4 regions of the Exiguobacterium alkaliphilum genome follow, and region 2 is predicted to be linked to each of the others. Evidence: predicted binding sites of a transcription regulator. Region 2 holds the regulator's gene; each other region holds the start of a gene.
What was found. Region 2 encodes Rex, which represses fermentation and respiration genes when NADH is low (regulators of the CRP and FNR family bind a similar motif). Its sites were predicted from a motif close to TTGTGAAATATTTCACAA; they were not measured.
Positions count from the first base shown of each region.

Region 1: the regulator Rex is predicted to act here: its motif matches at 6,133-6,150, upstream of KB235_RS10045 (formate/nitrite transporter family protein).
Region 3: the regulator Rex is predicted to act here: its motif matches at 1,007-1,024, upstream of cydD (thiol reductant ABC exporter subunit CydD).
Region 4: the regulator Rex is predicted to act here: its motif matches at 4,680-4,697, upstream of pflB (formate C-acetyltransferase).

Region 1 is NZ_CP073101.1:1,946,123-1,954,064, reverse strand. Features, by position in the region: gene KB235_RS10070 (GNAT family N-acetyltransferase) at 1-246, shown strand, start outside; gene KB235_RS10065 (YlbF/YmcA family competence regulator) at 354-782, shown strand; gene mutS (DNA mismatch repair protein MutS) at 832-3,360, shown strand; gene mutL (DNA mismatch repair endonuclease MutL) at 3,365-5,170, shown strand; gene KB235_RS10050 (50S ribosomal protein L25/general stress protein Ctc) at 5,333-6,001, shown strand; gene KB235_RS10045 (formate/nitrite transporter family protein) at 6,210-7,043, shown strand; gene KB235_RS10040 (anaerobic ribonucleoside triphosphate reductase) at 7,230-7,942, shown strand, end outside.
Region 2 is NZ_CP073101.1:2,890,316-2,898,257, reverse strand. Features, by position in the region: gene tsaD (tRNA (adenosine(37)-N6)-threonylcarbamoyltransferase complex transferase subunit TsaD) at 1-298, shown strand, start outside; gene KB235_RS14930 (hypothetical protein) at 313-879, shown strand; gene KB235_RS14925 (hypothetical protein) at 925-1,332, opposite strand; gene KB235_RS14920 (ABC-F family ATP-binding cassette domain-containing protein) at 1,329-3,230, opposite strand; gene KB235_RS14915 (redox-sensing transcriptional repressor Rex) at 3,380-4,036, shown strand; gene tatA (twin-arginine translocase TatA/TatE family subunit) at 4,036-4,254, shown strand; gene tatC (twin-arginine translocase subunit TatC) at 4,257-5,045, shown strand; gene KB235_RS14900 (YesK family protein) at 5,144-5,431, shown strand; gene KB235_RS14895 (FAD-dependent oxidoreductase) at 5,618-6,964, shown strand; gene KB235_RS14890 (PspC domain-containing protein) at 6,998-7,180, opposite strand; gene KB235_RS14885 (hypothetical protein) at 7,331-7,804, shown strand; gene KB235_RS14880 (NADPH-dependent F420 reductase) at 7,818-7,942, shown strand, end outside.
Region 3 is NZ_CP073101.1:581,585-589,526, reverse strand. Features, by position in the region: gene cydD (thiol reductant ABC exporter subunit CydD) at 1-977, opposite strand, end outside; gene KB235_RS03190 (Crp/Fnr family transcriptional regulator) at 1,103-1,792, opposite strand; gene KB235_RS03185 (glycoside hydrolase family 31 protein) at 1,913-4,255, opposite strand; gene arcC (carbamate kinase) at 4,432-5,394, opposite strand; partial or broken gene arcD (arginine-ornithine antiporter) at 5,409-6,885, opposite strand; gene argF (ornithine carbamoyltransferase) at 6,934-7,942, opposite strand, start outside.
Region 4 is NZ_CP073101.1:2,651,347-2,659,288, forward strand. Features, by position in the region: gene rsgA (ribosome small subunit-dependent GTPase A) at 1-98, shown strand, start outside; gene KB235_RS13710 (NAD(P)-dependent malic enzyme) at 307-1,533, shown strand; gene pflA (pyruvate formate-lyase-activating protein) at 1,573-2,289, opposite strand; gene pflB (formate C-acetyltransferase) at 2,346-4,592, opposite strand; gene KB235_RS13725 (hypothetical protein) at 4,954-5,376, shown strand; gene KB235_RS13730 (DEAD/DEAH box helicase) at 5,431-6,597, shown strand; gene KB235_RS13735 (hypothetical protein) at 6,594-7,235, shown strand; gene KB235_RS13740 (hypothetical protein) at 7,227-7,811, opposite strand; partial or broken gene KB235_RS13745 (ABC transporter ATP-binding protein) at 7,808-7,942, opposite strand, start outside.

The DNA of each region.
Region 1 (7,942 bases), 940 kb from region 2:
GTTTTAGTTCACGCTTTACCCATTGCAATCGGCCGGGTCGTGACGAGACCGGGGCATCGGGGCAACGGCTATTCGCGTCAATTGATGCAGGCCGCGGTCAACGATTACGGGGGAGAAACCCTCTACTTACAAGCGCAGACGTATGTCGAACCGTTTTATGCGAGTTTCGGGTTCGAGCGGACGAGCGATGAATACGATGAGGACGGGATTCCCCACGTCGACATGGTACGAAAAAGCAACGCTTGAACTGAATCCATGATGTACCTTTCCGAATTCGTTCATGGTAGAATGATGGAGAACACTCGCGCACGTTTCGTGCGATCACATTATAGACAGCAAAGGGGTTTACGAACGTGACTGACCAACAAGTGATTGAAAAAGCAAAAGAATTGGCCGAACTTCTCGCGAAGACGCCAGAAGTGGCGCGTTTCAAAGAAGCAGAGACGAAAGTGAACGAAAGCGAACGCGTGCAAACGCTCATCAAACGCATCAAGTTCTTGCAAAAAGAAGCGGTCAACTGTCAACACTACGGGAAGACAGAGGCCCTCGCGAAAGTCGAACAGAAAATCGACAAAGCAATGGACGAGCTTGACGCGATCCCGGTCGTCCAAGCGTTCCAAGAGACGCAAGTTGAGGTGAACGACCTGCTTCAATACGTGACGGTGACGCTTGCGAACTCAGTGACCGACCGCATCATCGAATCGACAGACGGCGACGTACTCGCTGGTAAAACAGGAAGTGGCATGGCGGCCGAGAAATCACGCGGCGGCTGCGGATACTAACAAACAGCTGGCCTCTGGTCAGCTGTTCTAATTTCTAGAGGTGAAAAAAATGGAAATCATACATCAAACCCCGATGATGAAACAATACTTCTCAATCAAGGCGGACCATCCAGACGCCTTTTTGTTCTATCGACTTGGCGATTTTTATGAGCTGTTCTTTGAAGACGCGCAAATCGTAGCGAAAGAACTCGAATTGACGCTCACATCGAAGAACGGGAAGAACGCGGAACATCCAATCCCGATGTGTGGCGTGCCCCATCACTCGGCCGCGATTTATATCGAACAGTTGATTGAAAAAGGGTTTAACGTCGCCATCTGCGAACAGATGGAAGATCCAAAAGCGACGAAAGGGCTCGTCAAACGGGAAGTCATCCAAGTGATCACACCTGGGACGTATATGGCCGCCCTCGGTGACAAGGAGAACCGCTATCTTGTCGCGGTGACGAACCATCCACTCGGCTACGGGGTGGCACGCGGCGATGTGACGACAGGTGAATCTTGGCTCACGACCTTGCCGACGCGAGAAGCCGTTCGCCGTGAGATGGAAGGGCTACTCCCGAACGAGGTGCTCGTCTCGGACGAACGTTTGAAGGACGTGTTGGCACCGCTCGGGATCCCACTCTCGGTTCAAACCGACCGGATCGATAGCGACTTGGCCGTTGACGCTAGAGACGAGGCGCAACGAGACGCGTTCGCCTTGCTATACGCGTATTTGACACGAACACAAAAACGTTCGCTCGACCACTTGCAACCTGCCGTTGCCTATGAAGTCGAGCAGCACATGCAGCTTGACGCCAACACGGCCCGAAACTTGGAATTGTTCCGCTCGGCCCGTTCCGGGGAACGGAAAGGGTCGCTCCTCGCCCTGTTAGACGAGACGACGACCGCGATGGGAGGGCGACTATTAAAACGTTGGCTCGAACAACCGCTCTATACGGAAGGGGCGATAGAAGCGCGACTCGATGCGGTCGAAAACTTGTTAGACGACTTCATGTTACGTGACCAACTCCGCGAGCAGTTGAAGTACGTATACGATATCGAGCGTCTCGTCGCCAAGGTCGGATACGGGACGGCAAACGCCCGCGACCTCGTGCAGTTGCGCGATACGTTATCCCGCATCCCGGACGTGCGCGCCCTGTTACAAGCGGTGACGGCGTCAAGGCTTCGTCAAATCGATGCGGAACTCGATTCGTTTGAGGAATTAGCGGAATTGCTTCACCGAGCGCTCGTCGACGCACCGCCCATCTCGACGAAGGAAGGCGGCATGATTCGAGAAGGGTATTCGAGCGAGCTCGACGAACTGCTCGAAGCGAAAGCGAACGGGAAGACGTGGATTGCCAACCTTGAACAACAAGAGCGTCTTGCGACCGGAATCAAGTCGCTCAAAATCGGTTATAACCGTGTGTTCGGTTACTATCTTGAAGTCACGAAAGCGAACGCGAAGCTGCTCGAGGAAGGGCGGTATGAACGGAAACAGACCCTAACGAACGCCGAGCGTTACGTCACACCGGAATTAAAAGAAAAAGAGGCGCTCATTCTTGGGGCCGAAGAGAAGAGTTGCACGCTCGAGTATGACTTGTTCGTGGCACTTCGAGACGAGGTCAAGCGCGAGACGAAACCGTTGCAGCGGCTTGCCCGTTCGCTCAGTGAACTCGACGTCTTGCTCAGTCTCGCCATCGTCGCCGAAAAACGGGATTACGTTCGCCCGACGACGGCGAAACATGTTCAAATCGACCGCGGCCGCCATCCTGTCATCGAAACGGTGCTCGGGCGCGGCGAGTACGTCGCGAACGACTTGACGCTTGACGACTCGCGGCGGATGCTCCTCATCACGGGACCGAACATGTCCGGTAAGTCGACGTACATGCGTCAATTCGCACTCATCGCCATCATGCATCAGATCGGTTCGTTCGTCCCGGCCGAAGCGGCCGAGCTCCCATTGTTCGACCGTATCTTCACGCGAATCGGGGCAGCCGACGATTTAGTCAGCGGCCAGTCGACGTTCATGGTCGAGATGACCGAGACACGTCAAGCCGTCACGGAAGCGACGGAACATAGCCTCATCTTGCTCGATGAGATTGGACGCGGGACGTCGACATATGACGGGATGGCGCTCGCGCAAGCGATCGTGGAATATATCGCGGCCACGATCGGCGCGAAGACGCTCTTCTCGACCCACTATCACGAGTTGACCGTGTTGGAACAGACGATCTCGACGCTAGAGAACGTGCACGTCCGCGCAGTCGAACGTGATGGTCGCGTCGTCTTCTTGCACGAGGTCCACCCAGGCAAGGCGGATAAATCGTATGGGATTCACGTCGCCGAGTTGGCCGACTTGCCGGCAGATTTGATTGACCGGGCCCGGTCCATTTTAGAGCACCTCGAAGCCGAACCGGCGCCGGATGAAGCGAAGCGAGAAACACGCCCGACAAGTGAGACGGATGTGGCCCAGCTGTCCTTGTTCGAGAAATCGGACAGTTTAACAGACGAACTGCTCGCGCTCGATTTACTCGCCATGAATCCGATTGAGGCGATGCAGGCGCTCTATGCGCTACAACAAGCTGCGAAGAAAGGATGAGACGATGGGAATCATTCAAGAACTCCCTGAACAGTTAGCCAACCGAATCGCGGCGGGCGAGGTGGTCGAGCGACCCGCCTCGGTCGTCAAAGAACTCGTTGAGAATGCGATTGACGCCGGCGCGACGAAGATTGAGGTCGAGCTCGTCGAGGCCGGGATTCGGCTCATCAAAGTCCGGGATAACGGACACGGATTTTATGAAGATGACGCACCGCGCGCTTTTCTCCGTCACGCGACGAGCAAGATTCGCGACGAGCATGACTTGTTCCGCATCCGAACGCTCGGTTTCCGAGGCGAGGCCCTCGCGTCGATCGCCTCGGTTAGCCACGTCACGCTCAAGTCACGCCGCGCTGAAGAGGTCGGATTTGAGATGACGCTCGAGGGAGGGGTCTTGACCGAGACGAAGCCTGCGGCAATGAACGTCGGAACGGAGATCACGGTCAGCCAGCTGTTTTACAATACGCCGGCCCGGTTGAAATATTTGAAGACATCGGCGACCGAACTCGCGAGCATCACGGATACGTTGAATCGTATCGCCCTGTCTCATCCAGAGGTTCGTCTTGCAGCCTATCATGAAGACAAGGAGTTGTTGCGGACGAACGGAAACGGCGACCTTAAACAAGTGATGCTCGCCATCTACGGACGCCAAGTCGCCTCTCAAATCGTGACGGCGTCGAGCAAGACGAACGACTATAGTTTGAGCGCGTATCTCGTCCGTCCGGAAGTGACCCGTTCGAATAAACAATACGTGACGCTCATCTTGAACGGACGCAGCATCAAAAACTTCGCCCTCACCCAAAGCGTCCTCGAAGGCTATCACACGCTACTCCCGATCGGCCGTTACCCCATCGCTGTGCTCGAAGTGAACATGGACCCGATGTTGATCGATGTCAACGTTCACCCGACGAAGCGCGAAGTCCGGCTCTCAAAAGAAAAAGAGTTATGTCAATTGATTCGAGACACGGTCCAACTGACGCTTCGTGAGCAACGCCTCATCCCGACGGTCCAACCGAAACCGAAAGTGGAACGCGCCCAGACGGAACAAGCGCGACTCGACTTTACCGTCGAGCGCTCGCCTGAAGTGAAAGAAGAGCCGGCATGGAACTACCCGATACCACGTGAACCGATCACGTCGCCGAGCCAGTGGGCACCAACGCCTTTGAACAAGGAAGTCTCGCCGAGGCACGAGCCTGATTCGGAGGCCACCCCGATGAAACAGAAGACGGAGCGGCTCCCCGAGCTCGACGTCATCGGGCAATTACACGCGAGTTATATCGTCTGTGGCGGCGAGGACGGCATGTACGTCATCGACCAGCACGCCGCGCAAGAACGGATCAAGTATGAACTGTTCTATGAACAACTCGGGAATCCGGGGAAAGAGTACCAGCTACTCTTGTTACCGCTCACGCTCGAATTCACCCAGCAAGAAGCGCTCGCCATCGAAGAAGTGCTGCCGCTCTTAGAAGAGGCCGGGATTCAACTCGAGCCGTTCGGGGGGAACACGTTCCTCGTCCGAGAGATTCCGACGTGGTATCCGCAACACGACCTTGAAGGAACGGTTCGGGATTTAGTCGAGATGGCGATTCGCGATCGTTCGATTGACCTTGCCAAATATCGCGAGGAGGCGTCCATTTTGATGGCATGCAAACGTTCGATTAAAGCGAACCATCCGTTGAACGTCGAGATGATGCGCCAACTGATTCACGACTTGTCGGAGACAGCGTCGCCTTACACGTGTCCGCACGGTCGCCCAATCCTTGTTAAATGGAGTACGTACGAACTTGAGAAACTGTTTAAGCGTGTCATGTGACAACGTTGTAATCTTTTTTAACGGTCTGTAACGTTTACCCGATGCGTGACGTGGGAACATTATACACATGTCGCTCAACGCATCGAGGTTGAGAGGTGGCTCTTTCACTGCCTCACCCTCAAGATGTAGACATGATCCATTAACCAGTAGGGGGAAAAGATTATGGCAGACAAGCTTAATGTAACGAAACGAGAGTTACGACCACGATCGGTCCGTGCAAACTTACGCAAAGAAGGAAAAGTGCTAGGTGTCGTTTACGGCTACAAAGTCGAGAGCACACCAGTCGCGTTTGAAGAGATGGCACTTCGTAAAATCCTTCGTGAGCATGGTGATAACGCCTTGATCGAACTCAACATCGACGGCAAGAAAGTGAACACGCTCGTTCACGGGACGGAAGTTGACCCGTTCACGAACGAGTATAAGCACGTCGAGTTCATGGCCGTGAAGATGGACGAAGCAACAGAAGTCGAAGCGGACGTCACGCTCGTCGGCGACGCGAAAGGTGTCAAAGAAGGCGGCTTCTTGGCACAAACGCTCTATAAAGTCACGGTATCGGCCACACCTGCCAACATCCCAGAGCGCATCGAACTCGATGTATCTGAACTTGGCATCGGTGACTCGGTGACGGTAGCGGACATTCCAGAAAACAAAGACTACGAGGTTGTCTCGGATGGCGAACTTCAAATCGCATCGGTTAATGAGCCGGTATCACTTGAAGAGCTTGAAGCAGACACAGATACTACGCAAGAAGGTGAAACTGAAGCGACTGAAGAAGAGTCGGCTGAAGCATCTTCGGAAGAGTCTGAAGAGAAGTCTGAAGACAAAGAATAAGCTCGATCGAACGACCCTTTGCGAAGGGTCGTTTTTTTCGTCACAAATCCGACATATGTAAACGATTACGATGTGAAAAATGTGTCAACATGATCCAAGGTCGATTGCAATTTATTGGATTCGGGCTTATATTGTTAATGATTTCACACGTTCGTTCTTATTATAAAGGTTCATTCAAACAGAAAGAAGGGTTTGTGACATGGCATCAATGGAAATCCATGCACTTGAATCATTGCGAAAAAAAGCCCAGGCGTCATCGCACATGATTCATTATCGGCCAATGGAATACTTTTTACGGGCGATGCTCGCCGGGATCTTTATCGGGTTCGCCGCCATCTTCACACTAAAAGTCGTCAATGGCATGTATCTGCTTGATTCGCCGTTCACGACGCTCATTGGCGGCTTTTCGTTCGGGATCGCACTCGTGATGATCATTTATGGGGGAGCTGAGCTGTTCACGGGGAATACGATGTACTTCACGACGTCGACGTTGCGCGGATATACGACGCTCAGTGATACGATGCTCGTCTGGCTATTGTGCTTTGTTGGGAATGCAGTCGGCGGAATTTTGTTCGCCATATTGCTTGCCCCGACCGGAATCATTCAAGAACTTGGGATGAACAACTGGTTGTTCGCCGTCGTCGAGAGCAAGATGCACCATACGACGGTCGAGATTTTCTTCCGTGCCATCTTCTGTAACTGGATGGTTTGCCTGGCGATTTTCTTGCCGAAACAAATGAAAAATGAATTTGCGCAAATCTTCTCGATGATCTTCCTAGTCGCGGTCTTCTTCGCTTCAGGATTCGATCATGTCATCGCGAACTTCGTTTTGTTCGCGCTCACGCTCGTCGTCCCGCACCCAGAGACAATCAGTTTCGCCGGGGCGATTCACAACTTGGTTCCGGCGACGTTCGGAAACATCATCGGAGGTGCCTTGTTCATGGGGGCCATCTATACGTGGTTGAACGCGAAAGGATTGCGGGAAGCCCAAGAGTCAGAAGAAGTCGAGTTGACGATCGTCAAACCTGCTAAAGAAGTATGACTTATATCACGAATCGTAACAGTCGAGTCCCTGCCTAGGGTTCGGCTGTTTTTTGTCATGTTTGCCCTATAAAGATGTCACAAAGTCGTCCCGCATAAATGCCTGCGAACGTGACATAATCTATATATAGATGATTGGTTCGCTGTTTACAGCGAATGGATTCAATATATAGTGAGGTGTTGCAGGGTGAATTTAATTCGATTGTATGAAGATGTCTGTGTCCTCCCTGACCAGGATTTGGTCCAAGAAAACGCGAACGTGGACGGCAAGTCGCCGCTCGGGAAGCTGGCTCGCTTGTCCTCGGAAGTGTCAAAAGAACTCGCGACGACGTACTTGTTGTCCGAACGCTCGCGACGTGCGGTCGCCGATAATTTTTTATACATTCACGATGCAGACTATTACGTGACGGGCTCAACGACGTGTTGCCAAATTCCGCTCGGTGACTTGCTAATGAACGGCTTTCACACCGGACATGGGACGATTCGGCCCCCGAAAGACATCCGGTCGGCGATGGCACTCGCCTCGATTATCCTTCAGGCGAACCAGAACATGCAGCACGGAGGACAGGCGTTCCCAATGTTTGACGTTGATTTAGCTCCCTATGTGGAGAAGACGTATGAACGTCACCTCGAACGACTCCGTCATCTCCCGGTCGAGTTGACGGACACCGAGATGCGTACGATTGCGGAAGAAGAGACGATTACGGCGACGTATCAAGCGTGCGAGGCGTTCATCCACAACGCCAACTCGATGCATTCCCGTGGCGGTGGGCAAGTTCCGTTCGTTTCCATCAACTATGGGACGGATACGTCACGATGGGGCCGAATTTTTATTCGGGAACTGTTACGCGCGACCGAACGCGGTCTCGGGAATGGCGAGACACCGATCTTCCCGATTCA
Region 2 (7,942 bases):
CCAGGCGAGTGTCGTCGAAGTGCTCGTCGAGAAAGCGATTCGCGCTGTGAACGAGAAAGGTGCGAAACAACTCCTCGTTGCCGGCGGTGTCGCGGCCAACCGTGGCCTGCGGGCCGCGCTACAGGCAGCGGCTGACCAAGAAGGCATCCGCCTCGTCATCCCGCCGCTCGCGCTTTGTGGGGATAACGCCGGCATGATCGGGGTCGCGGGACATCACGCGTATGTGCGCGGGAAGCGCGATACACTAGCGATGAATGCGGTTCCTGGGTTATCCTTAGAAGAGAGCATGACAGTCTAGGGGGAAATAGAGACATGACGAAACGCATCATCATTGGCGGGCTCGTCGTACTGCTCGTCGTCGCGACGTTTTTGCAAGTACGAGAGATTATCCGCGCCTACAATATCGCCTATCAAGAAGAAATCGTGCCGGAAGCGACGCGTGTGCGTTCGCTCACCGGGGCCGAATCGCTTAAAGGCATCAGCCGGGTCACGGGCGAGAACACGCTCGTCGAAGCGCTGTATGGGTATAAGAACATGGACGACCAAGACATCGAGAGCGTCCTCGTCGTCGATCGCAACTTAGGGATTCAACCGAAGGCGAGCGACGCTTACTATGAAATCTTCCCAGGACGCGAGGCGACCGAGGAAGAGGCGGCGCAGTTCGAATCGCTCATCGCCGAGTTCGATGAGCAACAGCTGTTCGCCCAAGTCATCTCGACCCATGAAGCACGCTACGTGACGAGCCGGGAAGAAGAGATAACGTTTTATAAAGTGTTCGTCCGTGACGTCGACACAAACGAGTACGTCTTCTTTATCACCGAAGACGGGATGAAACTTGACTTCCACACACGTGGCTTCTTGCCACTGCGTTATTTCTAAACAAAAAGGGAAGCGGACTCCATTCGAGGAGAACGCTTCCCTTTTTCATGCTTCTGGACGATGTTTTTTCTGTTTATACCACATATTCACGCGGCTCACGATGAAGACGAGGAGCGCGAGCACCCACATGAACAGTGTCGTTTGATAGAAGTGGAACCAGACCGACCCGGGTGCATAAAAGCTATGCACCGTCACGTCGACCGGCCAGACGACGAGGCGGATGAAGAGCGTGCTCATGAGCAATCCACTCAGGAGACTGATGAAGATGCCGCTCCACGTCTGGATGATGAAGCCGATGACGACGGGCAAGAAGTAAAACACGATTGTCGGGACGATCGTCGATTCTCCACGGATGAGCTCGGACACGAATTCAGTCCCGGTCGGCACGATGAAGGCGAGACCGGTCAAAAACGCATGCAACCAGTCGATCCGCAGCGCACGGGACCGCATCATGAATGGAGCTCCTCCCATTCCACATACAGTGCCGTGATTGACTCTTTCGTCGCATCGGACTCGCTCGATAGCTCCTGTGCCCGCGCGAAGTCGTTGAAGACGTCCGGCTCGCAAAGGAGCTGTTCAATCTCTTCGAGGCGCGCCTCGTGCTGTTCAATCGTGAGCTCGATCTCTTCGATGCGCTGTTTTATTCGACGCTCCTCACGTTGTTGTTCCTTGTCGGCCCGTTGCTTTTTGACGACGACTTGTTTCGTCTCAACGCGTGCGAGCCGGGCCAGTTCTTCGAGTTCTTCTTTCTTCTCGACGTAGTACGAGTAATCACCGAGGTACTCGTCGATCCCGTTCGGCGTGATCTCGAGGACCCGCGTGGCGAGCCGGTCGATGAAGTACCGGTCGTGCGAGACGAACAGGATCGTGCCGGGATAGTCGAGGAGCGCGTTCTCGAGAATCATCTTCGAGTCGAGGTCCAAGTGGTTCGTCGGCTCATCTAAGATGAGCAAGTTCGGTTGTTCGAGCTTCAGCTTCGCGAGCGTCAAGCGGGCCCGTTCGCCGCCGGACAGTTCGTGGACACGTTTCATGACGTCGTCCCCACTGAAGAGGAACTGGCCGAGCAGGCTCCGTACGTCTTGCTCGCGCATGAGCGGCCAGTCGTTCCAAATCTCGTCGATGACGCGGTTCTTATCAGACAGATTCTGTTGCTCCTGGTCGTAGTAGCCGATTTCGACGCCGGTCCCGTAACGGATGTCGCCGGTGAGCGCCGGCTGTTGTTTCGTCAACACTTTCAAAAGCGTCGACTTGCCGACCCCGTTCGGGCCGACGAGGGCGACCGATTCGCCGCGCTGCAGCTGGAAGCGCAGGTTTTGAGCGATTGGTTCCTCATAGCCGATGGCGAGGTCGCTCCCGCTCAACACATCATTCCCGCTCTGGCGCTTAATCGTGAACGAGAGGACGGCGCTGCGTTCGTCGCCGTCCGGTGCGTCCATCCGGTCGACCTTCTCGAGTCGCTTCCGGACGCTCTGGGCACGCTTCGTCGTCGTCGCCCGGGCGATGTTACGTTGGATGAAGTCTTGCATCTTGGCGATTTCTTCTTGTTGCGACTCGAACTGCTTCTTCTCTTGTTCATAGAGAGCAGCTTTCTGTTCGAGGTACTTCGTATAGTTCCCAACGAAGCGACGGCTCCGGTGGCGTGACAGCTCATAGACGACCGAGACGACGCGGTCGAGGAAGTAGCGGTCGTGGGAGACGATGAGGACGGCCCCTTTATAGCCGCTCAAGTACTTCTCGAGCCACGCGAGCGTCTCGATGTCCAAGTGGTTCGTCGGCTCGTCCAAGATGAGGAGGTCCGGGCTCTGGAGGAGCATCTTCGCCAAGGCGAGACGCGTTCGTTGCCCACCCGAGAGCGTGTCGATTTGACGGTCGAAGTCGTCCGGATAGAACCGCATCCCGTGTAGCACCGAGCGAATCGTCGCTTCATATTGATAGCCGCCGCGATCCTTGAACGTATGTTGTTCCTCGTCATACGCGGCGAGGAGCCGTTCATAGGCGTCCGCATCGTTCAAGATGCGTTCACTGCCCATGTCTTGCTCCATCCGTCGGAGCGTTTGTTCTTGCTCGATTAAATCGGTGAAGACGGTGAGCATTTCGTTCCAGATCGTCTCGCTCGATTCTAGCCCGGAGTCTTGGGCGAGGTAGCCGATTGTGACGTCTTTTGGCTTCATGATGTCGCCTGAGTCGTAGTTATATTCCCCGGCGATGACTTTGAGGAGCGTCGACTTGCCGGCGCCGTTCCGGCCGACGAGGGCGACACGTTCACCTTCTTGAATCTCGAGTTTGACGTTCTCTAAAATCGGCTCGACGCCGAATGATTTCGATAAGTTGTTGACTTGCAATAGGATCAAGTGAAAAAACCCCTTTCTCTGTATTTAGTATACTGTATTTTTTAGTCTTTTCAGGTATATTCATTGAGTGGTCATGTGAATTCGTTTACAATCAAGGTGTATGAAATCAGATTCGTGTGTAACGTGTCGTAAAAAGGAGGCTCTTTCCGTTGAGTCAAAACGAACCAAAGATTCCGCAAGCGACAGCCAAACGGTTGCCACTATATTATCGGTTTATCCAAAGCCTGCATTCATCAGGCAAACAACGTGTCTCTTCTGCCGAACTGAGTGAGGCGGTCAAGGTCGATTCGGCGACGATTCGCCGCGACTTTTCGTACTTCGGTGCGCTCGGGAAAAAGGGATATGGCTATAACGTACAGTATCTGTTAGACTTTTTCCGAAAGACATTGAACCAGGACGAAATCACGAACGTCGCCTTGGTCGGGGTCGGTCATCTCGGGACAGCTTTCGTCAACTATAACTTCCTTAAAAACAATAACACACATATCGTCGTCGGGTTCGATGCAGACGAGACAAAAGTCGGCACGACGATGTCCGGTGTCCCGATTCATCACGTCGATGAGATGGAACAGATCATGAAGCAAAACAAAATCGATGTCGCCATCCTCACGGTCCCGTCCGCCTATGCGCAGCCGGTCGCCGATGACTTGGTCCGCTTTGGCATCAAAGGGATTTTGAACTTCACGCCGGCTCGACTTACGGTGCCGGACACGGTCCGCGTCCATCATATCGACTTGTCGATCGAACTCCAATCGCTCATTTACTTTATGCAACACTATCCATCTGCTGAGGGGGTCCATCAATAATGGAATTACTAGCATCGTCACTCGTCGTCGGGATTCCGGGGGGAGCAAGTCTCTTCATTATCGCGATTATCGCGCTCATCATCTTCGGGCCGAAGAAGTTGCCTGAGTTCGGCCGTGCGGCCGGACAGACGCTCCGTGAATTCAAAAATGCCACAAACGGCATGATGAATGAACATGATGAAAAAGACAAGAAAGATTCTGAGAAGAAAGAGCAGTAATCATGAACCATCAACCTGATCAAGAGCGGGCGCTGTCCGACCACTTGACAGAGCTGCGGAGACGACTGATGCTGTCGGCATTTGTCGTCTTTGCCTTCTTTTTGGCCGCTTTGCCGAGTGTCAAATACGTGCTCGCCTATCTACAGGCGGACCTCGTCGAACGAGGACTAGAGCTGAACGCCTTTGGGGTCGCGGACCCGCTCATGATTTATTTGAATTTGGCGCTCGTCATCGGTCTCGTCGCAGCCAGTCCGTTTCTACTGTATCAACTGTGGGCGTTTGTCGCACCTGGTCTGCATCCGAACGAGCGGAGAGGGACGCTCGCCTATATCCCAATCATCTTCATCTTGTTCCTCGTCGGTCTCGCGTTCGCCTACTATTGGTTGTTCCCGCTCGTCCTCGACATCTCGACGAACCTCGGGCAAGACCTCGGGCTGACGCAAATCATCGGGGCGTCGAACTACTTCACGTTCCTCTTGCAACTCACGATCCCGTTCGGCCTCTTGTTCCAACTGCCGGTCGTGACGATGTTCTTGACACGCATCGGGGTCGTGACGCCGTCTTTCTTATCAAAGATTCGGAAGTACGCCTACTTCGCGTTGTTCGTCATCGCGGCGTTCATCACGCCACCTGACTTGACGTCGCACCTCATGGTGTCGCTACCGCTGTTCTTCTTGTACGAGATTAGTTTGTCCATCTCACGCGTCACGTATCGTGGTGTGCTCAGACGAGAAAAGGAAGCGCAAGTGAAAGAGCAGATGGATTTGATGAAACAGATGAATGAGAAGTGAGCATCGCGTTCTTGGACGCGATGCTTTTTTTGAACGAGTAAGTGTGACGTCACCGTGGTAAGATAAGGAGACCATCAACGATTCAGGGAGGACAGGTCATGTGGGAATATTACGGGGATGCGCTCATCGCAGTCGGCGTCTTGACGACGGCTTTACTTATCTGCGCACTTCATTTTTTACGGTCGTCACGTAAGCGAAGACTGACGTTTCCGCTCTTTCTCGGGGGAATCGGCTATACACTGTTCTTGATTGGTCTCGTCTTCATCCGAGGCTGGGACGGGATGGGGTGGAGCTTAGTCGGATTTAGTCTATACGCCTTCGGGCTCATCCTTTATATCGGCGTCGCCATCTATCTTTGGCTCAAACAGCGGCGCCTATCCTCTTGACCATCCTGTAAAAGGGATGGTTTTTTCGTGTCACGAGTGACGTTCAAACTTTTGACATAATTACGTGAATAATTGAGCAAACTTATTGTCAAACATCCTTGTGAAATAGTACACTAAGTTTAGAAATCAAATGTGATATTTATCACATAACTAAACTTGCCAACCACTCAAAGGAGAGACTACCATATGAAAATCGCAGTCATCGGATGTACACACGCAGGAACAGCAGCCGTCAAAGGCTTACTCGCCAAGCACGACAATCTCGACATCACCGTCTACGAGCGGAACGACAACGTCAGCTTCCTCTCGTGTGGGATTGCGCTCCACGTCGGTGGGGTCGTCCAACGGGCCGAAGAACTGTTTTACTCTTCGCCACGTGAGCTCGAAGAACTCGGCGCAACGATGCGCATGAAGCACGACGTGTTGAACATCGACACCGAAGCGAAGACGGTCCATGTGAAAAATCTCGACACGGGCGAAGACGTCTATGACACGTTCGATCGTTTGATCGTCACGACGGGTTCATGGCCGATCGTCCCGACACTCCCAGGCATCGAGATGGACGGCATCGAGCTTTGTAAAAACTACGCCCACGCCCAGCGCATCATCGAGCGGGCGACGGATGCGACGAAGATCGCCGTCATCGGCGCCGGTTATATCGGTGTCGAGCTCGTCGAGGCGTTCGAAGTATACGGGAAACACGTCACGTTCATTGATAGCGCCGACCGCATCTTGAACAAGTACCTCGACAAGTCGTTCACGGACCAACTCGAGGCGGACATGACGTCACGCGGCATCGACCTCGAGCTCGGCCAGACGGTCGAAGCGTTCCGTGGGACAGATGGGAACGTCACACACGTCGTGACGGATAAAGGTGAGTTCGAGGCCGATCTCGTCATCCTCTGTGTCGGTTTTCGTCCGAACACGGGCCTCCTCGAAGGCCAAGTCGACATGCTTGGCAACGGCGCCATCATCGTCGACGAATATATGCGCACGAGCAACCCGGACGTGTTCGCAGCAGGGGACAGCTGTGCCGTCTATTACAACCCAGCACGCACACATGCCTATATCCCACTCGCCACGAACGCCGTCCGCATGGGGACACTCGTCGCAGAAAACCTCGTCACGCCACGCGTCCGCTATCAAGGGACACAAGGGACGTCGGGTCTTCGTCTTTACGATTGGAATATCGCCTCGTCAGGTCTCACGGAAGAAGCGGCCGGTCTATTCGGTCTTGACGTCGAGAGTGTCGTCGTCGAGGACGCGTATCGTCCTGAGTTCATGCCGACAGCAGAAAACGTTCAGTTCAAGCTCGTCTATGAAGTCGGCACGCACCGCGTCGTCGGTGGACAAGTACTCTCGAAAGCGGACATGACACAAGCGGTGAACACACTCTCACTCGCAATTCAAAATGAGATGACGGTCGAAGAGCTCGCTTACGTCGACTTCTTCTTCCAACCGCACTACAACAAACCGTGGCACTTCATCAATAGTGGAGCGCTCGCGGCGATGACAGACAAAGTGAACGCCTAAAAAAACTCGGGAGCCACGGCTCCCGAGTTTTTTTTATAGGTAGCGTGGAGCGTCCTTCATCGAGTTGGCGAGAATCATGTAGATGAGGACGTTCCCCGGCACGATTAAAAAGAGCAGACGTACACCGAGCGGAGACAAGTCAAAGTATTCAGCGATGCCGCCACAGACACCCGAGAGTGAGCGGTTCGTGGCAGATTTTCGAAGCGGACGTTGCATAGGCGTGGCTCCTATCTCACATATTTTATGTAAATTTTACCATGTAAACCTGCTGGCCGTGTACGATTGTCACAGGTTTTTTTTCGTCTGAAGCCGGGGAAGGGTAAGAGAAAGTATGTGTCACCTGGTCCTGTCAAAGGAGGAGCCGATATGGCGAAGAAGGAAAAGCAGTCGTACCACATCGTCACGTTCACGTTTCCAGAGGAGTCGGTCTCGTATCAAGCGTTCAGTAAGTTGAAGAAGTATCACGCCGAAGGGCTGATCGGGTTCGAACAGCTCGTCGTCATCAAGCGTGAAGACAATGGGGCGTTCTCGTTCGAAGATGCCGTCCAACTGACACCGACGAACAAGTCGACGAAAGGTGCCTTGATTGGAATGGCCGTCGGGATTCTCGGAGGACCGTTCGGGATCTTGTTCGGGACGCTCACGGGCGGACTCATTGGCGGGACGAAAGATTTGAAGCACGTCCAAAGCATTCAAGAGACGTTCAAACGGACGGTCGGCAACATCGAGCCGGGACAGACGGGTGTGATGGGTATCGGGGAGGAGTTTGATCATTCGGTGCTCGATGGGCTCGCCGCCGAACTCGGTGGCACGGTGACACGGACAGACGAAGAACTGTGAAGGGGAGTTGTATATGAAGATTGGGATATTAGGAGCCGGTAAAGTCGGTCGGACGCTCGGACGCAAGTTCGAGGACGTCGGATATGAAGTGTTGTATGGGACGCGCTCGGAGCGCGAGGGGACGATGTCGCTCCAAGA
Region 3 (7,942 bases), 600 kb from region 2:
TCACCCCACATGATGCGATCATCCGGGGCGTCGAGCGCTTCAAAGATTCGATCGGCCGCACCCATGCTGCCACGTCCCGTATGGAACGCGCCACCGAGGTCTTTGATGGCCAAGTAATATTCAGGGGCCAAGACGAGAATGAGAAAGCCGGCGAAAAACGTCAAGTTCTGCCAGACGACCATTTGGAGCGCCACTTCAAGGGCGACGACACCGGTACTGAGCATCGAGATGAACTCGAGCATGAGTCCGGACAAGAACGCCGTCTTCAAGACGACCATCGTCGCGTCTCGGAAGTCGAGGCTGCTCTTCTCGATGGCTTGCGCTTCTCGCTCCGTCCGTCCATATAGCTTCAGCGTTGTCAGTCCTTGCAAGACGTCTAAAAACTTACCAGAGAACTGGTTCATCTTCTCCATCTGTTGTTCCGATTTCTTCTGCGTCGCAATCCCGATGATGATGAAGAAAATCGGGATGAACGGCGCCGTCACCATCATGATGACGCCCGAGATCCAATGTTGGGTGAAGACGACGATGAGAATGAGGAGCGGAATAATCGACGTCTGAATCACTTGGGGCCAATATTGGCTGAAGTAGGCGTCTACCTCGTCGACGGCGTCCATGTATACGCTCACTTTCTTACCGGATTGTCCCGAGAGCGACGTCTCCACCGGGTTCGACGTATAACGATCCAAGAGTTGACGTCGAAGCGACCGCTTAGCCTTCTCTGACAGGCTCGCACCGATGCGTCCCGAGACGTAACCGAACAACGCCCGGACGAGAAGCGCGACGACGAGCCAACCGAGCGCCGGAAGGACGCTTTCAAACGATTGATTTTGTAAGAAGACACGGTCGACGACGTCGACGATTAAATAGGCTTGGGCTAAAATCGACAAACCGATCATGACGGCCGCGATGACGAGGCCGATGATGTGCCGCTTTTCAGCTAACGCGAGGGCTTGCAGTCGTTTCACTGCATTCATCCTTTCTAACAAGTCATAACATCATTTCTTTGTGATGATTCTCACTAATTATATCGCATGCATCGCTCCATAGCGAACGCTTCGCTTACGAGAGCATGCAAAAAACACCGTACGTCCGTACGGTGTCAATGCGTCGCTTGTTCAAAATATTCCGGATGCTCCGTCACGAGTTGTCGGTCATCGAATTGCAGGATGTCTTCTTTCCGTAGCCGCGACAAAATACCCGACACCGTCTCCCGTGATGTCCCGGACAGGCGCGACAGTTCGACCGTCGTGAACGGGCAGCGGATACGGACGCTGTCTGCCTCGCGCTCCCCTAAGTCTTCAATCAAGTAGTGAATCGTGTTGAGCACGCGATCCGTCGCGCTTGGCGTAATAATCTCTTGGAGACGCCGTTCATGTAAATCGAGAATCCGGTTCATCTGCCCGACGATATTCAACAGCATCGTCGCACTTCGTTTGACGAGCTGTTCGAATCGGTCCGCCGGCATATAAATGACCGTGATATCAGTAAGTGCCTCCGCGGAGTGGCGGTAGAACGTCGTGGAAAACATCCCGCTGTACGGAAACAACTGCTTCGGCTTCAAGTAGTCCGCGTATTGATACATCGCCGTCTCATGGAGGCGCTCAAGCTTGACGTAACCGTCCATGAGAAAGTAGACGCGCTCCCGCGGGTCGCCTTCCATAAACAAAATCTGTCCTTTTCGATATGTCCGTTGATAGACGTGCGGCAAAAGCGCCTCGAGTTCTCGACTCCCACACTGCTTGAACACGTCGATTTGTCTCAAGTCCTCAACCGTCCATTGCTGCGACATGTCGCATCCCTCACTTTCCACAATCGAATCGTTCCCCCTTCAGTATACTAAATCGTTTTATGTAAACGCTTTCAAATTCCGACAGTTTTCTGACAAGACAAAGAGGGGACAGCCCCCTCTTCAGTCCAACATCAGTTCCATGATCGCGTCTTGTAGATCCCGCTCGAGTTCGAGCGCATGCAAATCGAACAGCCACGCCTCGAGGCGCGTTTTTGCTGCCGACATCTGATACAACCGGTCTTTCAAATCATAGGAAATCTCGGCCCGGTCGAGGAAACGGTACAACCGATCGAGGCGGTGGTCGTTACTCGTCAAGTCGACCGGGAGTTCGACGGTCATGTCGCGGTCAACTTCTCCGAGCTCTAGACGGAGCGTCTGTGTCTCCTGCTTGTACGCACCTTCGGCTTTGACGCCACGAACGAGGAGCGTCATCGTACGCCCTTCCGGCAAGACCGTCGCATCTCCAGACAGACGAATGTCGAGGCGGCGGGCTTCCCAGTCGAGTGTGAACGTCGTCTCAGCATACGCGCCGGTCTCATAAGAACGGTCCGTCCCATTGTCCTCATAAAGCGTGAACGTGTTCGAGGCCCCCGGGAAGATGAGCACTTCTAATTCGTCCGGGTTGGCCGTGTCGTTCCGCCCAGAATGGTGCGGGGCCATCGGGATGATGGCTCCCGCCTTCGCGAACACGGCCTGTTCGTCTATTCCCCGGAACACACGGACCGACTTGTCACCCGCATAACGATGTCCGGTGAAGAAGTCGAACCAATCGCCTTTCGGTAACCAGACGTTCGAGGCGGCGACGTGTAGCGCCTTGTTCATCGGCTCGACAATCGGCGCGACAATCAGTTCACTGCCGAAATAATATTCGTTCGGCACGTCATACGCCGCGTCCTCATCCGGATGTTCATAATACATCGGCAAGATGAGCGGGGTCGCCTCCATATGGTTACGCCAGTTCATCGTATATAAGTACGGGATGAGCTGGTGACGTAGGCGCAGGAACGACTGCATCGAGCGTTCGGCCTCTAATCCAAAACGCCACGGTTCTTTGCCGTTGAAGATGCTGAACGTCGAATGAAGGCGCATGATGGGACTGAACACCCCGAACGCGACCCAACGCGCGGCGAGTTCGTCGTCTTTCGCCCCGCGATAGTGGCCACCGATGTCATGGCTCCACCAACCATAGCCGATGTTCGAGGCCGTCGCGGTGAAATACGGTTGGAATGCGAGCGACGCCCATGAGATGAGCGTGTCTCCGGAAAAACCGATTGGATAACGATGGCTTCCCGGCCCTGCGTACCGTGAGAAGATGAGCGGACGGTTCCCGTCTCGGGCGATATCGACGGCGTGGTAATGGTTTAGCATCCAGAGCGGGTCGAGTCCTTCCATCTTCGAGGTCGAGCCTTGTTGCCAATCGATCCACCAAAAGTCGACCCCGTCGGCTTCATGCGGGTGATGCATCTGTTCGAAGTACGCTTGGATGAACCGTTTATTTGAAAAGTCGAACGGGATCCGATTACCGGTCGCCGGGTCGACCCCCATCGCCTCGGCCATCGATTCGTATTGGTCCTCAAAGGCGCGCACCCCATCAGCCGGATGGAGGTTCAACGTGACGAGGAGATGTTCCTCTTTCAACCATTTCAAGAAACCTTTCGGGTCCGGGAACAAGTTTCGGTTCCACGAGTATCCGGTCCAACCGCTCCCGTACTCCTCCGGTATGTCGGTGACGTGCCAGTCCATGTCGATGACGCTGACCGAAAATGGGATGTCCTCCGTCTTGAAGCGACGCATGAGCGCCTTGTATTCCGTCTCGTCATAGCGCCAATATCGGCTCCACCAGTTCCCTAGCGCTTTTCTCGGCAGCAGCGGGGTCGGACCGGTCAGCTGATAAAAATCTCGGAGCGCACGCCGATACTCGTGACCGTAACCGAAATAATACAAGTCATGGACGTCTTTACGGCGTGGCTCGACGAAGCGGTCGTCCGTCATGATGAATGATGTCGAATCGTCAATAACGGCGTAGCCTTGTTTTGAGACGATCCCTTCATCGAGTTCGACCGCGCCGTCGACATGGTCGAGCGTCCGGGCCGTCCCTTTGAGCGTCCGTTTTGGCCCGTTGAACGTATAGCGACTGTAATACGTACTGAAGTTCCCTTTCACATCGACATAGAGTGTGTTCGGTGCGAACGGGCCTTTCGTATAGTACAAGTGGACGTGGTCGGTGATGATTTGCAGTTCGTGCTCGTCTTCGATGACCCGAAAATCTGGGACGTCAAAGGCGCGATTCCAGACGACTTGGGTCGGTCGGTCCTCAAAAACACCATCGGCCGCGTACTCCATACGAATCAATTGGCTCGTGAGCACGGTGAAGCGATAACAGCTTCCCTGCACGACGGCTCGTTCATCCGCTTTCGGTTTCATCTGCTTCGAATAGACGTGATCCTGTTCAAATAAGCGCATAGGTTCGAGCGTTGCCGCTCTTCGTCACTCCCTCTCTGTTTGTGCAAACGTTTACACCAAGAATGATACCAATGTCAGTTTCGACATACAATCTTCCTTCCCGATGTCTCTGTTTCGAAAACGACAGGATGTGGGTGCACAAAAAACCGTGACCCGGGTCGGCCATGGTTAATCGATTATTGTTTTAGCGTCGCCGCCATGCGAACACGCGTCCCGATTCGGCCTCGCACCGCCTCATTGACCTGATCGAGCGATGTGATGACGGCAAGGCGCCCTTCCCCCGTCTCCGCGAATTGGAGGGCGGCGCGAACTTTTGGCAACATGCTACCGGGCGCGAACTGCCCTTCCGCGATATACGTCTCGAGTTGTTGTTTCGTCGTCTCTTCGAGCGCCGTTTGGTCCGGCGTCCCAAAATGGACATAGACGTGATCCACCGCTGTCAAGATGAGGAGCATGTCGGCCTCGACGAGCTCGGCCAATTTTGCGGCGGCAAAGTCTTTATCGATGACGGCCTCGACACCGACATAACCGTCCGGTGTATCGATGACCGGAATGCCGCCCCCGCCAGAGGCGATGACGACGTGTCCGTTGTCGATGAGGTCACGAATGACGGCATGTTCGCAAATCGCAATCGGGAACGGGCTCGGGACGACACGACGATAACCGCGGCCAGCGTCCTCTTTAAACAGGAAGCCAGTCTCTCGCTCGAGTCGAATCGCTTCTTGCTCCGAATAAAACGGACCGATCGGCTTCGTCGGGTGACTGAAGGCGCTATCGTTCGGATCGACTTCGGCCCGTGTGACGAGTGGCGCGACCGACCGTTCGAGTCCATGTTTCCGGAGCGCTTTCGTCAGCGCGTTCTCAAACCAATACCCAATCATCCCTTGTGTCATCGCGCCACAGACGTCTAAGGGCATCGCCGGTGTCGCCTCGCTATCGGAAGCTGCTTGTTGCAACATCAAATTTCCGACTTGGGGCCCATTGCCGTGCGTGATGATGACCTCGATTCCTTCTGCAATTAGACCCGCCAACGCGTCGGCGGTCGTCTCGACCGCGCGCATTTGGGCGTTCGCGGTCGCATCCTTCCCTTGTTGGATTGCATTGCCACCGAGCGCGATGACGACGCGTCGTTTCTTCATGTCCATTCCCCCGATCAAAAGACTGTGATGTTGCCTGAGACGATGCGGACGACCGCTAAAATGGCGAGGATGGTCAACATACCGGCGACAGTCCATTCTGTCTTCGTCAACGACTTGATCCCGTTCTCACGTTGCGCTTTCACGTAGAGCAACGTCCCTGGTGCGTAGAGGAGCGTCGTCAATAACAAGTAATCGACGCCTGCCGCATAGATGAGCCAAATCCCATAGATGGAAGCGACCGCCCCAATGACGAGATCGCGCGTCCGACGTTCACCGGCGTTGTAGCCGATGCCATTTTTTGCGACTTTCACTTGATAGAAGGCCGAGAACGCCTATGGAATCAAGATGGCGCTCGATGCGAGCGAGAAGGCGAAGTTATACGCCGCGTCCGAGAAGAGGAACGTGAACAGGAACAGTTGAATTAAACCATTCGTGAGCCAAAGTGCGTTCGCCGGAGCGTTGTTTTTATTCTCTTTCGTGAACCAACGCGGGAAGACACCGTCTTTCCCTGCCACGTACGGAATCTCTGCCGCAAGGAGCGTCCAACCGAGCCACGCCCCGAGCACCGAGATGACGAGCCCACCGTTGATGAGCATCGCCCCCCAAGGACCGACTGCCGACTCGAGCAAGTACGCCATCGCCGGTTGCGTGGCGTTCGCCACGTTCTCTGGATTCAACAAACCGAGCGACATAATCGAGATGAGCAAGTAAATGATGAGCGTCCCGAGTAGACCGATGACAGTCGCCTTCCCGACGTCCGAGCGCTTCCGGGCCCGTCCTGACAAGACGACTGCCCCTTCGACACCGATAAAGACCCAGAGCGTGACGAGCATCGTCGAGACGACTTAATCGCGGATGCTACTCCATGAGAAGCCGCCCTGTCCCCAGAAGTCGAACGTGAAGTTGTCGAGATTTGAAGAAGAATAACGTGATGGTGATGAAGGCAAAAATCGGAACGAGTTTCGCGATGGTCGTGATGATGTTGATCATCGACGCCTCGTGAATCCCACGCAAAATGAGGGAGTGGACGAGCCATAGCATGATGGACGCACCGATGATGGAGGCGATGTTTTGACCGCCTTCGAAGATTGGAAAGAAATAGCCGATCGAACTGAACAATAGTGTCGCGTACGCGACGTTTCCGAGCCAGGCGGAGAGCCAGTAGCCCCAAGCCGAGTTGAATCCGACGAACTGTCCGAAGCCAGCCCGCGCATAACTATACACCCCGCCGTCGAGGTCCGGTCGCCGCATCGTCAAGTTTTGGAAACTTAATCCGAGTGTGATGATCCCGATGCCGGTGATGACCCAGCCGATGAGAATCGCACCCGCGTTCGCACCTTGGGCCAAGTCGGCCGCCAAGTTGAACGCCCCGCCCCCGATCATCGAACCGACGACGAGTGCCGTCAGGGCCCCGAGCCCCAATCGTTTGTCTTTCGGACTAGGATTTGCGCCAGCTGAACCGCTTGAGTCATGATCTAATTTCGTAGACATTTAACTCATCCCTTTCGCTTCATTAAAGGGGGGAAATCCCCCCTCTCCTCAACGTTCGAGCCATTCCGCTGTATCGACAAGCGTCGCCGCCATGACTGCTTTAATCGTGTGCATCCGATTCTCGGCCTCGTCAAACACGAACGAATGACGGCTCCGGAATACTTCATCGGTCACTTCCATCTCGGCCAAGCCGTACTCTTCGTAAATGGCCCGGCCCACCTCTGTCTCTAAATCGTGGAACGCCGGGAGGCAGTGGAGGAACATGACATCTGCGTTCCCCGTCTTCTCGAGCATCTCCATGTTCACTTGATACGGTCGGAGCAGTTGAATCCGCTCTGCGAACTCGGCCTCTTCACCCATCGATACCCAGACGTCCGTATAGATGACGTCCGCGTTCGCGACCGCCTCGTCGACGCTTTCTGTGAGGGTGATGAGCGCGCCCGTCTCTTGTGCGACCGAGCGGGCGTAATCGACGACCTCGTCTGACGGCCAGAGTGATTTCGGGGCACAAATCCGGATATCCATTCCGACTTTTGCACCGCCGATCAACAACGTGTTACCCATGTTATTGCGCCCGTCCCCGACGTAAACGAACCGAATGCCGGCAAGGTCGCCTTTTTGCTCTTTCACCGTCAAGAAATCGGCTAAAATTTGCGTCGGGTGATACAAATCGGTCAACCCGTTCCAGACCGGGACGCCCGCGTCACGTGCGAGTCCTTCGACCGTCGCATGCGCGAAGCCTCGGAACTGGATGCCATCGAACATGCGACCGAGCACGATGGCCGTATCACGAACGGATTCTTTCTTACCAAACTGAATGTCCGACTTTCCGAGATATTCCGGATGCATGCCGAGGTCGACGGCTGCGACCGTGAATGCACACCGTGTCCGCGTCGACGGCTTTTCAAACAAGAGCGCCACATTCTTCCCTTCACAGACGCGATGTGGGATGCCTTGTTTCTTTTGACGCTTGAACGCGGCCGACAAATCAATCAAGTAGTTCAGTTCGTCCGGAGAAAACGCATTGAGTGATAAAAAATGACGGCCTACCAAATCA
Region 4 (7,942 bases), 240 kb from region 2:
GCTTCGTCAAACTCGAGCGCGAACTCCGCTACGCCGAGAAACGACAAGCGGAAGCAGCTCGCATCGCCGAGAAGAAGAAACGAAAGACGAAAGCATAACGAATCGGGAGACACGGAAATAGCCGTGTCTCCTTCTTTTTACGGCTTCGATTAGTACCATATCCTAACACGAGTCCGATATTTATGAACATACGTTCAGAAATTGTTCCATTGAATGTGCACAAACCCCTCGAAAGAAAGCGGTTACTTCGTTACAATATACACGAATCGCCATAGACAAAATCGTTTTAGCCATAGGGAGAGAGACATGAAAACATTGAATGAACGCGCACTCGAGATGCATGCTTTCCATCACGGAAAATTGGAAACGACACCGAAAGTCGACGTCGACACGAAAGAGGCGCTCAGCCTTGCCTATTCACCGGGTGTAGCCGAGCCGTGCCGACGCATCGCTGACGATAAAGAATTATCTTATGACTATACACTCCGGGCCAATACGGTCGCCGTCGTCTCAGATGGCAGCGCCGTCCTCGGTCTCGGGAATATCGGACCTGAGGCCGCCCTCCCGGTCATGGAAGGGAAGGCCGTCTTGTTCAAAAGCTTCGCCGGGGTCGATGCATTCCCCATCTGCCTAGACACGCATGACGTCGACGAGATCGTTCGGACGGTCGAACTGCTCGCACCGACGTTCGGCGCGGTCAACTTAGAAGACATCAAAGCACCCGAGTGTTTTGAAATCGAGGCTCGGTTGAAACAATCGCTTCCGATTCCCGTCTTCCATGACGACCAACACGGCACGGCCATCGTCGTCTTGGCCGGTCTCGTCAACGCGCTACGCCTTGTTGATAAGACGATGCCGGAACTCCGCGTCGTCATGAACGGGGCCGGTGCAGCCGGCATCGCCATCGCCAAATTATTGAAGCGTTTCGGTGTCGAGGACCTCGTCATCTGCGACACGAAAGGCGCGATTTACGAAGGACGCGTCGAAGGGATGAACCCGTTCAAAGACCAAATCGCCAACGCGACGAACCGGAAGCAACACGAAGGATCGCTCGCCGACGTGCTCGAAGGGGCCGACGTCTTTATCGGCGTCTCGGCGGCCGGGGCTGTCACGGAAGACATGGTCCGTTCGATGGCCGTCGACCCAATCATCTTCGCCCTAGCGAACCCGATTCCAGAGATTATGCCGGAACTCGCGACAAACGCAGGCGCCCGCGTCGTGGCGACCGGCCGTTCGGACTTCGCCAACCAAGTGAACAACGTCCTCGCCTTCCCAGGCATTTTCCGCGGCGCGCTTGACGTTCGCGCGACCGAAATCAATGAGGAAATGAAGGAAGCCGCCGTCCATGCGATTGCCGACCTAGTGACCGAGGAAGATTTGACGAACGGGGTCGTCATCCCGAGTCCGTTCGATGAACGCGTCGCACCGGCCGTAGCCGTCGCGGTCGCTACCGCGGCCGTCGAGACCGGCGTCGCCAAACGCCCGCTCGATGAGACCGCCATCCGTCTACACGTGAATCAAAAGCATCTATAAGAAAACTGCGCAGACCATGATGACGGTCTGCGCAGTTTTTTAAACGGTTCCTTGTAAGATCCCTTCCGCCCATTCGACTTGTTCCGTCGTCGGGGGTTTAATCCCTTTGAGCGGATAGTCGAGACCGAGCGCCTCCCATTTGTAGACGCCCATCTCATGGTACGGTAAGATTTCGACTTTCTCGACGTGATCGAGTTTTTGAATGAACGCTGCCGTGCGGCGGAGCGCATCTTCATCGAGTGTCCATTCCGGGACGAGGACATGGCGAATCCACATGTTCGTTCCGCGCTCGGATAAGTGCTCTGCGAGCGCGAGCGTGTTGACGTTGCTCCGTCCTGTCAGTTTCTTACACATGTCATCGTCGATATGTTTAATATCAAGCAAGACGAGATCGGTATGGTCCAAAATCGCGTCCAAGTTAGGGGGACGGAGTGCACCTGACGTGTCGAGTGTCGTATGGAGCCCGTGTTTCTTCGCCTCACGCAACAGCGCCTCTAAAAACTCTGGCTGCGCAAGCGGGTCGCCCCCAGAAATCGTGATGCCGCCTTTTGACGCTTCCATGAACGGACGATAGCTGAGCGCTTCTTGAATGACGTCCTCGGCCGAACGGTGATTGTTCTTTTTAAAATCCCACGTGTCAGCGTTATGGCAATAGAGGCAACGCAACGCACAACCTTGTAAAAAGACGATAAAACGAATTCCCGGGCCGTCAACGGTTCCAAACGATTCGACCGAGTGTACATATCCCATTGTCATCGAAATGACCTCCTAACGAATGAGCGGCCCTCGAGTGAAGGCCGCCAAGCCTTTGTTTACAGTGAACCGTGGAACGTCCGGTTGATGACGTCGATCTGTTGCTCGCGTGTCAACTTGATGAAGTTGACCGCGTAACCTGAGACACGGATCGTGAGCTGTGGATATTCTTCCGGATGCTCCATCGCATCGAGCAACGTCTCACGGTTGAAGACGTTGACGTTCAAGTGATGGCCTTTATGTGCCCCGCCCATATAACCGTCAAGGAGTGCCGCCAAGTTGAGTTCACGTGCCACTTCTTCTTTACCGAGCGCTTTCGGGACGATCGAGAACGTGTAGGAGATACCGTCTTGCGCGTGTTCGAACGGGAGTTTCGCGACTGATGAGAGCGACGCGGCTGCCCCTTTCGTATCCCGGCCGTGCATCGGGTTCGCACCTGGTGCGAACGGTTCGCCGGCGCGACGTCCGTCTGGTGTGTTCCCTGTCTTCTTGCCGTAGACGACGTTTGATGTGATCGTCAAGACCGACTGCGTATGGAGCGCATCACGGTACGTTTTATGCTTGCGTACTTTTTCCATGAACGATTCAACGAGTTCGACGGCGATCGCATCGACACGGTCGTCGTTGTTGCCGAATTTAGGGAAGTCGCCTTCTGTCTCGAAGTCGACGGCGATGCCTTGTTCGTTTCGGACCGGTTTCACGGTCGCATATTTGATGGCTGACAGGCTGTCGGCTGTGACCGAGAGGCCGGCGATGCCGCATGCCATCGTCCGTAAAATCTCAGGGTCGTGGAGCGCCATCTCGATACGTTCGTACGCGTATTTGTCGTGCATGAAATGGATGACGTTGAGCGTGTTGACATATAGTTCAGCGAGCCAATCGAGCGTCCGGTCGAAGTCAGCGTACACTTTTTCGTACGTGAGGACGTCTTCCGTGTTCATCTCCCAAGCCGGTGCGATCTGGTCGCCGCTCTTCTCATCGCGTCCCCCGTTCATGCTATAGAGGAGTGCTTTCGCCATGTTGGCGCGAGCGCCGAAGAACTGCATCTGTTTCCCGATTTTCATCGGCGACACACAGCAGGCGATGCCATAATCGTCACCGAACGTCGGAAGCATGAGATCATCGTTTTCATATTGGATGGCCGACGTCTCAATCGACATCTTCGCGCAGTATTGCTTGAACCCTTCTGGCAATCTCGTTGACCAGAGCACCGTCAAGTTCGGCTCAGGAGCCGGGCCGAGGTTTGAGAGCGAATGGAGGAAGCGGAACGAGCTCTTCGTCACGTTCGAGCGACCGTCTTCACTCATGCCACCGATTGACTCGGTCACCCATGTCGGGTCACCGGAGAACAGTTCGTTATAGTCTGGTGTCCGTAAAAACTTGACGATTCGAAGCTTCATAATGAAGTGATCAACGATTTCTTGGACATCCGACTCCGTCAAACGACCAGCTTCGATGTCACGCTCTGCATAGACGTCGAGGAACGTCGAAACGCGTCCGAGTGACATGGCGGCCCCGTTTTGTTCTTTGACGGCTGCGAGATAAGCAAGGTACACCCATTGATACGCCTCTTGTGTATTTTCCGCCGGACGGCCGAGGTCAAACCCGTACGCCGTACCGAGCTGTTTCAATTCTTGGAGCGCCCGGAGCTGTTCCGACATTTCTTCGCGTGTCCGAATATCGGCTTCAGACAAGAAGCCACCACGCTTCGCCAAATCTTTCTTCCGTTCAGCCATCAAGAAGTCGACACCATAAAGAGCGACGCGACGATAGTCTCCGATAATGCGTCCGCGTCCATACGCGTCAGGAAGACCGGTGATGATCCCCGATTTTCGAGCTGCACGCATTTCAGGCGTATACGCATCGAAAACGCCTTGGTTGTGCGTTTTCCGAATGTCCGAATAAATTTTGGTGATCTGCGGATCCGGCTCGAATCCGTACGATTCGAGTGCCGCATCGACCATCCGAATCCCGCCGTTCGGGTGGATTGAGCGTTTGAACGGCTCATCCGTCTGAACGCCGACGACTTTCTCTAACGCTTTGTCTAAGTATCCTGGTCCGTGCGAGATGATGGTCGATGGCGTATGTTGATCAACATCCCAAACCCCGCCACGTTCTCGCTCTTGTTTCGTCAATTCCATCACATGTGCCCAAAGACGATCCGTCGCCTCTGTCGGGCCCGCCAAGAAACGGTCGTCTCCCGTATACTCGTGCCGGTTCAATCGAATAAACTCCCCGACGTTCACTTCCGTCGTCCATTGACCAGGAACAAATCCTGACCACGCTGATTTGATTTCGGTTGCCATGGTTGGTCACTCCTCATAGGTTGAGATAACTGCCTGCTTTCTATAATATGAGTGTACGTGAAAAAGTGAACAAGATGTATTACGAACTTGTGAATGTTGTAACAATCTAATGAACGTTGATACGCCTCGCTGTTTGTAAGCGCTTCACCATCTGTTATACTAGGCCATCACTCAAATTTGAAACAGATGATGCCTATGGTTGCAAGTCTTCGGCGTCATCTGTACTCCTCTTTGCTTTCTGTGACGAAGTATACAGATTTAGGTGTGATGTCCCTCACACTTCAGGGATAGAACTTGAATTTTTGACGCATTTCAGACACAATGAAGGCAGAACATTGTAGAAGAGGAAGGGGTTCTTCCCATGACGTATGAACCATTGACACCTGAGCACGACTTGAAAGTCGGTGATCGAATTTCACTTAAAGTCGATTCAGCCGGAGAATCGCGTGACGGATTCATTACAGAATTTGAAGATGCAGGATTTTGGATTCGCTTCGATGATGACATCGAAAACGAAGATTTCATCGATTATCGAGACAGCTTACTCGTCGCGCTCGTCTCACGACCGATTGATGTCGTCGCGACGCATCCCGAGTTAAAACCGTATGAGCAGTTGGTGACGGAGTTACAGTACCGCGTCTACCAAGGGTTCACGCTCGAAGGCATCGAACGGACAGCCGACGGAATCGATGTGCACATTTCGCTCATCGAAGACGGCCAAACGTATACCCAGACACTGCGCTCGTCATTTGACGGCGACACCGAACATGTTCGTTATATTTGAGACAGGGAGCGCTTATGCTTCCTTTGTTTTTGCCCAACGATAAGGAGAACTGATATGAACTTTACAAAACCATTTATTAATGAAGCCTGGGAGCGCCTCGGCTTCACTGAACCAATGCCGGTCCAAGCAGAAGCGTTCCCGCTCTTGCTTGACGGCAAAGACGTGACCATCGAGGCGCCGACCGGCACCGGGAAGACGCTCGCCTATTTGTTACCGGCAATCGAGAAAATCGACCCGACGAACGAACGCATCCAAGTCGTCATCGTCGCCCCGACACGAGAACTCGTCATGCAGATTCAAAACGTCGCCCAACGCTTCACAGAGAAAGGTGATGTCCGCATCGCCTCGTTCATCGGTGGTGTTGAACTGAAACGCCAAATCGATCGTCTGAAGAAAAAGCCGCATTTGATCGTCGGGACACCGGGACGTCTCGTCGAATTGATTGAAAAGAAGAAATTAAAATTGCATGAGACGCATACGGTCATTCTCGATGAAGCGGATCAAATCATCGACAGCGGGTTGACCGAGACCGCGGAGCGGATTATCAAGCATACGGCAGCAAATCGCCAAATCGCGCTCGTGTCAGCGACGTTGACGGATTCGTTAAACGCCTGGGCCGCACCGTTCTTGAATGAACCGGCTCACATTAAAATCGAGCGGGCCGTGAATAACCAAGTGACGTTCGGCTACATGTTGACGACACGCCGCTACAAGCCGGAGCTACTCCGCCGTCTGTCTCACGTCGACGGTGTCAAAGCGCTCGCCTTCATCAACAACCGCTCGTTCTTGCCGCCTTTAAAAGGAGAGCTCGAGAAGATGAACGTGAACTATCGCATGCTCGACAGCTTAAAAGGCAAACGGGAACGCGTCGAGACGCTCCGTGAATTCCGCAAAGGCGAGTACCCACTCCTCATCACGACGGGCCTTGCCGCTCGCGGCCTCGACATCGAAGAAGTGACGCACGTCGTCCATTTCGACTTGCCCGAATCGATTGACGACTTCATTCACCGCTCGGGCCGGACGGCTCGTGGAAACGCGGCCGGGACTGTGCTCTCCCTCGTGACCGATGAGGACTTGAAGCACTTGAAGGCGTTCGCCCGTCAACTCGGCGTCGAATTGAAGGAGCTCGAGATTTACCGCGGTGACGTCATCGAGAAACGCATCGAAGACAAACCGAAAGTCATCAAGCGCCCTGCGAACAAGCGAGGACCACGTCGATGAAAAAAGACCGGAAAGTGATTCCATTCCCATTGCTTGTGGAAGAGTCCGAATTGCTGGCCGAGCTGAAGAAATTATATGAGCAAGCGGCACTCGCACGGAGCACGCAATGGACAAACTATATTCAAGAAATCGCCTCGGAAGGCACATGGCATTTGAAAGACGCCGAACTGTTCCGCGACCTATTCATCGATTGGGCCGTCTTCTTTGAGACGGACGAGGATGGGATGACGCCGCACGGTCGCTATTTAGCGGACCATAAGGCGGACATGTCCCCGGCCCTGTATCACGCGCTCCGCGGACTCGCCGTCCCGCGCTGTTCAGTCTTTGAAGTGACCGAGGACGGTCTTCGCGACTGGGAGACGAAGGAGACGTATCGCGTCAACCTCCCTGAAAAACGTGAAGTCGGTGACATCATGCTCGGGAAACTGCTCGACATTCGCGGCAGCTGGCGTTTCGGATCGGCGTTTCTCGCCCTCCCGGCGAAGATGGCCGGCAACGTATCGGATTTATACATCGACTTCACGGACGAGGTCGGCCCAGGTGCGTTCCTCGACCAGTTCCCCGAATTTTGTGCGGAGCTGATCGATTTGTTGCTCGATTTAGAAGAAGGGGTCATCATCCCGAAACCATCAAAATAACCGAGAGGCGGCCGCCTCTCGGTTATTTGTTATTCTACGTAGAATTGTGTGCTCGGAAGCAACGCTTTCGCTTCGTCGTTCGCAGCCGTCATACGCCACGATTTGATCGAACGCGCCGCGCACCGGAATCATCTGTGAACTGAACCAACTCGTGAACGCAACGTATTGAAGCTTCAGCGCAATCCATTGAATCGAGAACAATCCGAGCACCATCAAGATCATTGTCGCCAGCTTCGCAGCGAAGACGAACATCCGCTGTTGTGGTAGCATCAGCAACCGAATCATGAACGTACCACGGCCTTGGAAGTCACGATACCAAATCCAAAAGCTATACAAGAGCATCGCCGCGACGGCAAATCCAATCGACAAGATGAACGGAGTGCCCCCGATGTAGTTCCCGAACGTCAACACGTAATCCGGCGTCCCGGTACGGCGAATCTCTTCATACAGCGCTGTCTCGCTCCATAAGAAATAGCCGAGCCATGCGAACTGTGTGACGACGAGCAGTGAAATCAAGATGAGGTATGGTTTCGTCACCCGTTCGACTTCCCATCCGATTAGTTTCAATAGGTTCATGCCCCGTACTCCTCTCTCATGACATCGACGATCGATTTCCCATGTATGAAGCGGACGTCCTCGACATCGAACTCGCGGACGATTCGTCCCCGGTTCAACATAACGGCCTTGTCGACCAAATATTCGATATC